Regions from separate parts of the Microbulbifer sp. CAU 1566 genome, predicted to be linked through region 2. Evidence: predicted binding sites of a transcription regulator. Region 2 holds the regulator's gene; each other region holds the start of a gene.
What was found. The regulator PhoB, encoded in region 2, activates phosphate uptake and scavenging genes when phosphate is short. The targets are predictions, from matches to a motif close to TGTCATAAANNTGTAACA.

Region 1 (3,276 bases), on a different contig from region 2:
GGTCTTGGACAGTAGCAGCTCGATCAGGCGCACAGTCCGGGTGCCGTTCCAGCCGATGATCACGGTATGGTTTTGATGGCTCATTTTGCGTAAACCTTTCTTGCCCCGCTGTACAAATTCCGAAATACCGAAGCCCACGCGCGTAACAATCATCGCAAACAGGCTCAAGCCAAGGGGGATAACCCAGAGACTGACGGCCAACTTACCCATTGGTGTGCCCGGCGAAAAATCGCCGTAGCCCACAGTAGAGGCAGTCACCACCAGCCAGTAGAAGAAATTCTCCGGCGCGGTGATGTCCGCCTCTCCGGCAAGTGAAAGCAGCAGGTAGCTGCCCAGCACATAAATTGCCGAGGCGAGAATGACCGTCGTTCCTGAGGCCCTAATAAAAAGCGACGCCAAAAGGCGTCGCACTTTATACAAAACCATGCCTTAAGCCTGGGTACGTTTGGCCAGCAGCTGCGCCAGCTTGTCGCTACCATTTACCTGGCCACCGGGCGTAATGCCGGCTTGCTTCAGTTTGGCGTCCAGACTAGAGCCACTCTCTTCCGTGGCCAGCTCTTCCGCCGCTTCCAATTCAGCCGCGCGCTGCTGCTGCTTGGCCTTGATACGTTCCATGCTATCCAGCGCGGTTTTCACCTTGCTGTTGGCACCCATATGACGGGAAGACACCGCTACCTGAGCCTTCTGCACAGACTCGGTCGCTTTAATCTGGTCGATCTGCTGCTCCATACGGCGCACATTGGCCTTGGCCTTGGAGATATTGCTCTTCAGGGTCGTCTCGGAAGATTTGAAACCCTGCAGAATGCTCTGCTCCATCTCCAGCTGGGACTCCAGGTCCGCAACACGCTCAGCACACTCAATCGCCAAGGCCTCGTCGCCCTTCTCGCTGGCCGCGATGGCATGGTTGGTGTAGTTGTCGATATCCGCCTGCAGTGCACTCGCCTTGTTCTCAGCCAGCTTGCGCTTGGCCATGATTTTGGTCAGGTTTTCATCACAGGCTTTCAGCTCGGTTTTTGCATCGCGCAGTTCCTGATCCAGGATGCGCAGAGACTGGCTGTCGGCAATGGCTTCGGTACCTTCATTTACCGCACCGCGCAGAGCGGTCCAAAGTTTTTTCAGGCTCATGCTACGCCCTCCAGTTCAAAATGTGCTGAGTACAAATCCAGGAAATCGCCCACGTTGCCGAACAGGGTTTCAATTTCTTCAATCACGACTTCGTCTTTACTGGAGACGGATAGCGCACCGAAGGCAACGTAGTATTCTTCACCACCGATATTCTTGATCGCCACGGTGGTCAGCGGCACCAGCTGGTGCGTCTGCAAGATCAACTTGTTCAGTGCCGCCGCATCTTCTACCTGGCTGACAGGAAACAGGATGCTTTCGACTACGATCTGCCGCTCGCCCACATAAACAAAGGCATCGACGCCTTCATCATTGGAAACACTCAGGCAATCGCCCTCCGCCTCGACCACCCAGTCAGGATGCTGCTCGGCCAGCTGGCGCAGGTTTTCATTGTTCCAGGTCATTTCAACTCCCTTGTTGATGTGGAATATGAGTCACAAATATAACAGTAAAAATTTGGCGGTCAATGCCTATCAAGCACTTTTGTTGCAAATAAGACACATACAGTTATTATGAGCAACAAATCGGAGAGGACACTATGGATCACAAGCAAAGCCTCGATAACCACCGCGCCCTGACCCCCTACAAGCAGGCCACTGCCCGTTACATACGCGCCTCTATGGCGCTGAAAAACGTGCGCTACAACGACCTCGCGGATGCCCTTGCAGAACGGGGAATCACCGTTACCCCGGAAAATCTTCGCAGCAAAGTCAGCAAATGCATGTTTTCTGCCGACCTGTTTATCGCGATTCTCGATGTGCTCGGGGTCGAGGGTGGTGCGCTGACCGATATTCTCAAGCAGACGCGAGAATTGCAAAAACAATGATGAAATCCTGCCGCGGCCCCTGCCCCGGGATAACCGGCTGATTTTTAAGAATTTTCTGAAAATTTACTTGACCTGATCCACTACGATCCGTATTGTTCGCCTCCCAACGCGCTCGTAGCTCAGCTGGATAGAGTACTCGGCTACGAACCGAGCGGTCGGAGGTTCGAATCCTCCCGAGCGCGCCATACAAAAAAGGCCCGATCCGCAAGGATCGGGCCTTTTTTGTATGGCGCTCTTGGTCGGGTGAGAAACTCCCGGGTTCGATTAACTCGCAAAGCGAGTTAAGACCGAGCAGAGCGAGCCCGCAGGGTCAAAAAACACCTTAGTGTTTTTTGAGTCCATCCTCCCCGACTGCCCTACTGCCCAGCTGCCCTCGCCCTAAAGAATAAAAGGTCCGAACCAGCAGGAACGGACCTTACCCATCTTTCTCCGACCATTCACTGAAGGTTCAGCTCGTAGACCGCCTCATTGTTTTCATTCGCCTCAAGGAACGTAGCCTCGGGCGCCTGGGTGGCAACAAAGTTCCCAGCCCGATCGGTATTCGGTACCCGAAATACAACCTGAAGATCAACCGCAGTCTCAATCGGTGCAAAAGACCAATTGCCGTCGGCAGTAGGCGTTACCGGGCTATTTTCTTTGATGTAATTGGACAATACCGTGCGGTTCTCATCCGGGGATTCGATAACGATGTGCTCGCCACCTGTGCCGGCAAATTTGCCCCCACCCGCGCGGTAATTATTCGTCGCAACCAAGAATTCGTCGCCTTCCGCCACTAGCTCGCCCTGATACTGGAGCTGAACAATACGGTTGCCATCACTGATCTTCACGCAGTCGCGGTCGTAGCGCGCGGGCTGGGTGACATCAATCTGGTAGGTCACGCCATCCATGACATCAAAGTTGTAGGTGGGAAAACCGCTGAAGTTCACCAGTTCCTGGCGCGCGCTGGAATTGGTATCAATCTGGTTAAACTGGGAAGCCGAGCACTCGAGCCATTGAACCAGCTCAGCACCGGTTACCTTTACCGCCATCAGGGTATTGGGGTACAGATAGAGGTCGGCAGCGTTCTTCACTTTCAGCTCCCCCTTGGAAACCAGGGTGAAACTGCTCTCATCTGCGCAGATGCCATCTCGGGTACAGGCTTTAAAAGGCGCAGCCGCCGAGAGTACCGGCAGATGCTGCAGGTTCACATCTCCTTCAATCAGCTTTTCAACATACGTCTTCTGGGCATCGCTGACGATCTGCACCGATGGATCATCCTTCACCAGCGCCAGGAAGCTGAAAATATCGTCGGTGGACTCGCCGATGGGTTGGTTCATGTAATCAATGGT
Region 2 (3,276 bases):
GTTGAGGGTAAAGGTACTGCCGCGGCCGGGCACACTGGTCACACTCATATTGGCACTGTGGCGCAACAGCACGTGTTTGACGATGGCCAGACCGAGTCCGGTACCGCCACTTTCCCGCGAGCGGCCCGCATCCACGCGGTAAAAACGCTCGGTCAGGCGCGGGATATGCAGGGAATCAATACCGATACCGGAATCCTTCACCGAAAAATGCCCGCCCGCCGCGTCCACCTGCCAGCGCAACTCGATAGGCCCGCCATCCGGGCTGTACTTCACCGCGTTGAACGCCAGATTGGCAAAGGCGCTGTGCAGCTCACCGGCATCTCCGGTAATGGTGCAATCCTCATCAAAATGCACCGAGATATCGTGGCGCTTACCACTCAGCGAACGCGCCTCACCGGCCACCCGCTCCATCAACTCCCGCACCGAAACCTTGTCCCGGCCGCTGTCGCGCTCCGAGGTTTCCAGCCGTGCCAGCAACAGCAGATCATTCACCAGGCTGGTCATACGCACCGTCTGCTCGCTCATCTGCCCCAGCGGCCGCTCCCAATTGCGCGGCGCCTGGCCGCTGAGCTGCAGGGTCTCCAGATAGCCCGCAATCACCGTCAGTGGTGTGCGCAACTCGTGGGAAACATTCGCCACAAAATCCCGCCGCATCTGTTCCAGGTTATGCAATCGCGTCACATCCCGCACAATCACCAGCGCCTCATCCTGGCCGAAACGGGTGACCTCCATCTGTAAAATACGCGAATCGTCCCCCGGCGCCGGCAGTGTAATCGGCTCCTGAGACCCGCCGCGCCGCCCCGACATCCGCTGATAGATATGCTCCACAAAGCGCGGGTCGCGCACAAAATTCACCAGCGGCTGGCCCGCATCGTCCGTCTGCAGCCGCAACATCTGTCCCGCTGCCGGATTCCACCAGGCCAGATTGCCCTCATCTTCCAGCGCCACGATCCCCTCGCGCAGTGCACTGGTACTGTCCTGCACCCGGCGTAGCATCGAGTGGAGCTTCTGCTTCTCTTTGCGGTGGCGGCGCTGCATGCGATAGAAATCGTCGGAAATATCCCCCCAGACCCCGAAACTGGTGGGCGCCGGGCCGCGGCGGCCATTGGAGAGCCAGCGATCGAACTGGTTCTGTTGCCAGAGCAACCAGAAGAGGTAAACGGTGAGGCCGGAACAGAGTGCCAGCCACCAGTGGCCGGTGGAAAAACCGAAAATCGTGGTGCCGAGGGCGATGACGATAAAACGCGAGAACTCGCCAATACTGCGATCGAGCATGATGGTTGGGCCATCTAGGTAAAAGGGCGAAGTCGGCGCTACTTGATTCGTAGTGCCGAACTGTAAGCGAAGGTCGGGCGGCGGGTATGGGTTTTTGAAAGCGTCGGCGACAGGGATGTCGCCGACGCAGCGTACAGGGACGTATTCACAGCGGTTTCAAAAACCCATACCCGGTGCTCGACCGCCACAAGACTCTCTACAGAGTCATCAAAAACGAACGCGGGATAGGATTACACCCTTTCCACTGTCTGTACAGAAAAGCGGTAACCGGTGCCGCGCACTGTCTGGATATAGCGCTCGTGGCCATCGACGGTGAGCGCCTTGCGCAGGCGACGGATATGCACATCCACAGTGCGCTCCTCCACATACACATTGCCACCCCAGACATGGTCCAGCAGCTGAGTGCGGGTATAGGCGCGTTCCTGATGCGACAGGAAAAAGGTCAGCAGGCGAAACTCCGTCGGCCCCATATCCACCGGATTGCCATTGATCGTCACCCGGTGACTGATCGGATCCAGCACCAGACCACCCGCCGTCAATGGCTCCTCCGGCGTGCTCGGCCCGGCGCGGCGCAACACCGCCTTCAGGCGCGCCACCAGCTCGCGGGGAGAAAACGGCTTGGTGATGTAATCATCGGCGCCGGTCTCCAGCCCCTTGATCTTGTGATCCTCCTCACCCTTCGCGGTCAGCATAATGATCGGCAGCGAAGACGTCAGTTCATCCCGCTTCAGGCGGCGGGCCAGCTCAACCCCGGACACATCCGGCAGCATCCAGTCCAGCAGAATCAGGTCCGGCTTCTCATCGATCACCAGCGCGTGGGCCGCCTGGGCATTTTCCGCCTCCAGGCAGCGGTAATCCGCCATCTCCAGGGCTATTCGCAACATGTCCCGGACCGGGGCCTCGTCGTCGACTATGAGAATCGTCTTGCTATGCATCTGGCTGCCATACCCTAGCTATTTTGTTGTCACTCAATGGACATATCTTAGAGTGGCCATTTAACGTCACTTTAATGACAAATATATGACAGGCGTTCGTGAATCCCGGCTGGAGAGCAAGCGCAGGCGGTTAGTTGACAAGATAGTGGAAGAAAATTCCCGCAAAAATCGCAGCGCCGACCCAATTGTTGTTCAGGAACGCGGTAAAACAGGGATCCCTTTCCCGGTCGCGGATCAGCCACTGCTGGTATCCAAACAGCCCCGCCGCCACCGCAACCCCCGCGTAGTAGTGGCCACCCAGGTCGGCGCGGCCCGCCAGCATCAGCAGTGCCACAATTACCATCCCCTGCAGGCAGGCGGTCATCATCCGGTCCATGTCGCCGAACAGAATTGCGGTGGATTTGACCCCGATTTTGAGGTCATCGTCCCGGTCCACCATGGCATAAAAGGTATCGTAGGCCACTGTCCACAGCAGGTTGGCGGTAAAGATCAGCCAGGCAGTGGCCGGTATCTCGCCGGTGACCGCGGCAAAAGCCATGGGGATCCCCATACTGAAGGCCGCGCCCAGTACTACCTGCGGCAAGTGGGTATAGCGTTTGGCAAACGGATAGCAGAAGGCCAGCGCCAGCGCGGGCAGCGACATGAGAATGGTCAGCGTGTTGGTGGTCAGTACCAGCAGGAAGGCCAGTAGCATCAAACCGGCAAACAGCATCAGGGCGCCCTTGGGAGTGGCGGCACCGGTCGCCAGTGGACGCTGGTTGGTGCGCTTGACGTGCCCGTCGATCCTGCGGTCGGCAAAGTCGTTGATCGCGCAGCCGGCCGCGCGGGTCAGGATGACGCCGAGGGTGAACACCGCAAACAGGTGTAGTCCGGGCCAACCTTTGGCGGCGATCCACAGCGCCCACCAGGTGGGCCAGAGCAACAGCAGTGAGCCGATGGGGCGATCGAGCCGGGCCAGCTGCCAGTACGGCAGGGCTGCGGGCCAGTGTTGTCCGATTTGCGCACTGATTTGTTGGCTGATCATTTGCATCGGGTTTCCGGTTCAGGCCAAAGGCGGTGTCTGGGG
Region 3 (3,276 bases), on a different contig from region 2:
TTGCGGCTTGTACCACTGCCAGTTCATTACATAAGCGCCGGACTCCTTGCCGTCCTGCTGGTAGCCCGCGGTAAAGCGGCGCTCGCCCGGGCGCTCCTTGTCTGGCGGGCCGATAAAATTGTCATCCGCCAGGTACATGTCGTTGGTGCGCACCGCTTTCCAGTGCCACAGGTCATGCAATTGCCCGTCGCTACTGTAGTGGTACCCCTTGCCGTGCCAGTTGGCGGGGCGCTCGGCCAGCGGCTTGCGCCCCAGGTGCGCGGTACCCGCGGCCGCAAAGGCGCAGCTGGAAGAAAGCAGTACCGCGAATTTGTCTTCGTAGAAACGGGTCTCGTCAAAATTGTGGAAGCCTTGTTGTTGTACTTCCCAGCCCTGTGCTGTTTTCAGCAACGGCAGGTGCACCAGGCTTTGGCTGTCGTCGCGCCAGCGGGCCGATAGATAAAATTCCTCGCCGTTGCTGAGTGCCCGCAGGGTGACTTCGGTGGCGCCTTCGTCAAAGTTGGCACCGCCATCGGTGTAGACAGTAATGGGCATTGCCATTTGCCACTGCGGCTCGTCCGCGTTGCCGTCAATCTCTATGGGCGCGTGATCCGGGTCGAGCAGTGGTATAGCGGTGACTGCAAGCCGGAACTGGCTTTGCTGACTGGTTAAAAGCCAGGTGGCGGTGAAGACCAGTACAGCAATCCCGAGCAATGCGCCGCCGATCCATTGCCGGTGCCGGGAGCGATGGCCGGGCCTGGGGATGGCGACCAGTGCCAGGGACTGTCGCCCCCAGCGCGCCAGATACAGTCCGGCGTGGAGCAGTAGATAGAGCAGGGCGCCGAGGGCCGCGAGGAAGTGCCAGTCCCGCGGGTTCAGCCCGATTCCCCAATTTCCCCAACCGTAAAAGAGCAGCCAACCACTGAGCAGTGACAAACCCAGCAGCGGGTAACCGGCGCGAATGATTGCCCGGTGCCAGCCGGGCCAGTGTAGGCCACGGGCCTTTTTACTGTCGGTGGAATTTGTGCCGGCAGTCCGGTGGGCATTACTGGGAAATACGCGATAGGCGATGTAAGCAATCACTACCAGTGAAAACACCACGGCGCTGACGAAGTGCCATTGGATGACCCCGCCCTGGGGCAACAGTTCTTCAAACAGGCTTACCTGCGGGCGGGTGAGGCTGGCGATACGCAGTCCGGTCAACAGGCTGCACAGCAGCGCAGCTGCGGCGCAGGTGTGCAGCAGTATCCAGCGCAGGCTTTTGCGGTTGGCGGCCACCGGTTCCCCCGAATCATGGTGTAAAAGCGTGCGAGGTTAAGTTGGCGCGGTGGCAGTTTGATGACATGGACGACCGGTGGGACGAACGGGTGCACATTACGGTCAAATTATCCGCGCCTACTCCTAATCTCCATTAATCTAAATGATAATTGGTTGCATTCGCATGGTTCTGTCCCTAGACTCGCGCCCCAAATTCAAGGGGTAATTCTGGGGACTCGAACATGCCATCCACGCAACACCTGTTTGCCAGCTCTGTGCTGGCGGTCGCTCTCACCGCGGCCAATGCCGCCATCGCCGCGGAAGGGAAGTCTGACAAGCTCGAGAATGTCGAGGTAGTCGGCGAGCAGGTGGATTCTTACCTGGTCGAGGATATGGACACCGCTACCGGCCTCGGTCTGTCGATCATGGACACCCCTCAGTCCGTCTCCGCGATTGGCAGTACCCAGCTCGACGATTTCAACCTGTACAACCTGAACGACGCGCTGCTGGCAGTGCCCGGCATTCAGGTCGAGAGTGTGGAGACGGATCGCACTTACTACTCCTCCCGCGGCTTTGACGTGACCAACTTCCAGGTTGACGGCGTCGGCCTGCCGTCAACCTACGGCAACCGCAGCGGTGAGACCGACACCTCGATCTACGAACGTATCGAAGTAGTGCGCGGTGCCAACGGCCTGATGAGCGGCGCGGGCAACCCTTCTGCCACGGTCAACATGGTGCGCAAGCGTCCTACCGATGACCTGCAAATGTCGTTCAGCGCTATCGTCGGCTCCTGGAGCAGTCTGCGTCTTGAGAGCGACATCGCCGGCACCCTCAGCGATGGCTTGCGCGGCCGTCTGGTGCTGACCAAGGAAGACAAGGAGTCTCACCTGGACTTCTACGCTATGGACAAATCCGTGGCCTACGGTGTGCTGGAAAAAGACCTGGGTGCATCCACCCTGCTGACCCTGGGTGCCAGCTATCAGGCGAGCCTGGCAGACAGCCCGCTGTGGGGAGCCCTGCCACTGGTGTACTCCGATGGCTCCGCCACCGATTACGATGTGTCTGCCTCGACCTCTGCCGAGTGGGCCTACTGGGACAATATCGAGCAGGAAGTTTTCGCCGAGCTGAAGCACCAACTGGCCAATGGCTGGGAAGTTAAAGGCTACTACAGCACTGCAGATGTCGAAGGCGACAGCGAACTGCTGTACATGTACAGCCTGCCAGATCGCGGTACCGACGAAGGCCTGATCGGCTACGCCAGTGGTTATACCCTGGATGCCAAACGGGATGTGTTTGACCTGCGTGTTTCCGGCACCTACAACCTGCTTGGGCGCGAGCACGATTTACTGTTCGGATATAACTGGTCCGAGGGCGCCACTGAAGAAGTGTCCCTGTACGATTACACCAATGGCTTCCCCTGGATCGGTGATTTCACCCAGTGGAATGGCCAGACTCCGGTCAAGCCGGTATTTACCGACGGCCTGACGGGTAGTGACTTCAATGAAGCACAGAGCGCCGTATTTGCCGCTACGCGCTTTCGTGTGATCGACGCCCTGAGCCTGGTGGGCGGCGCGCGCATGGTGAACTGGGAAGCCGAAGGTACCGGTTATGGCACCAGCAAGCTCACCGAGGTCGATGGCAAGGTGCTTCCATACGCGGGTGTGGTGTATCGGATTAACGACAACTACTCCCTGTACGCCAGCCACGCTGAAACTTTCGCTGCCCAGGACGATGTCGCCCGGGACCTGACCTTCATCGACCCCACCGAAGGGGTGAACGACGAAGTAGGTGTTAAGGCACAGTTCCTGGAAGGCAAGCTGATGGCAACCCTGGCCTACTACCAGACCCAGCAGAACAATGTGGCGGAATTTGCCGGGCAGGTGCCAGACCCGGACAACGACCAGATCCTGATCGACTACTACGAAGGCCGCGATTACGACAGCGACGGCTTTGATCTGACTGTCAGCGGCCAGCTCGCCGATGGCCTCAATATGGAATTCAGCTACGCCAAGGTGAATATCGATAATACTGCGGACAATG

Region 1: the regulator PhoB is predicted to act here: its motif matches at 1,553-1,570, upstream of M0G74_RS07205 (DUF2170 family protein).
Region 3: the regulator PhoB is predicted to act here: its motif matches at 1,306-1,323, upstream of M0G74_RS02935 (ethylbenzene dehydrogenase-related protein).

The regions. Positions count from the first base shown of each region.
Region 1 is NZ_JALNMG010000002.1:479,345-482,620, forward strand. Features, by position in the region: gene M0G74_RS07195 (ion channel) at 1-339, opposite strand, end outside; gene M0G74_RS07200 (PspA/IM30 family protein) at 430-1,125, opposite strand; gene M0G74_RS07205 (DUF2170 family protein) at 1,122-1,526, opposite strand; gene M0G74_RS07210 (DUF6471 domain-containing protein) at 1,661-1,948, shown strand; tRNA gene M0G74_RS07215 (tRNA-Arg) at 2,057-2,133, shown strand; gene M0G74_RS07220 (bifunctional 2',3'-cyclic-nucleotide 2'-phosphodiesterase/3'-nucleotidase) at 2,386-3,276, opposite strand, start outside.
Region 2 is NZ_JALNMG010000004.1:229,213-232,488, reverse strand. Features, by position in the region: gene phoR (phosphate regulon sensor histidine kinase PhoR) at 1-1,275, opposite strand, end outside; gene phoB (phosphate regulon transcriptional regulator PhoB) at 1,506-2,210, opposite strand; gene ubiA (4-hydroxybenzoate octaprenyltransferase) at 2,341-3,234, opposite strand; gene M0G74_RS11900 (chorismate lyase) at 3,253-3,276, opposite strand, start outside.
Region 3 is NZ_JALNMG010000001.1:696,892-700,167, reverse strand. Features, by position in the region: gene M0G74_RS02935 (ethylbenzene dehydrogenase-related protein) at 1-1,257, opposite strand, end outside; gene M0G74_RS02930 (TonB-dependent siderophore receptor) at 1,479-3,276, shown strand, end outside.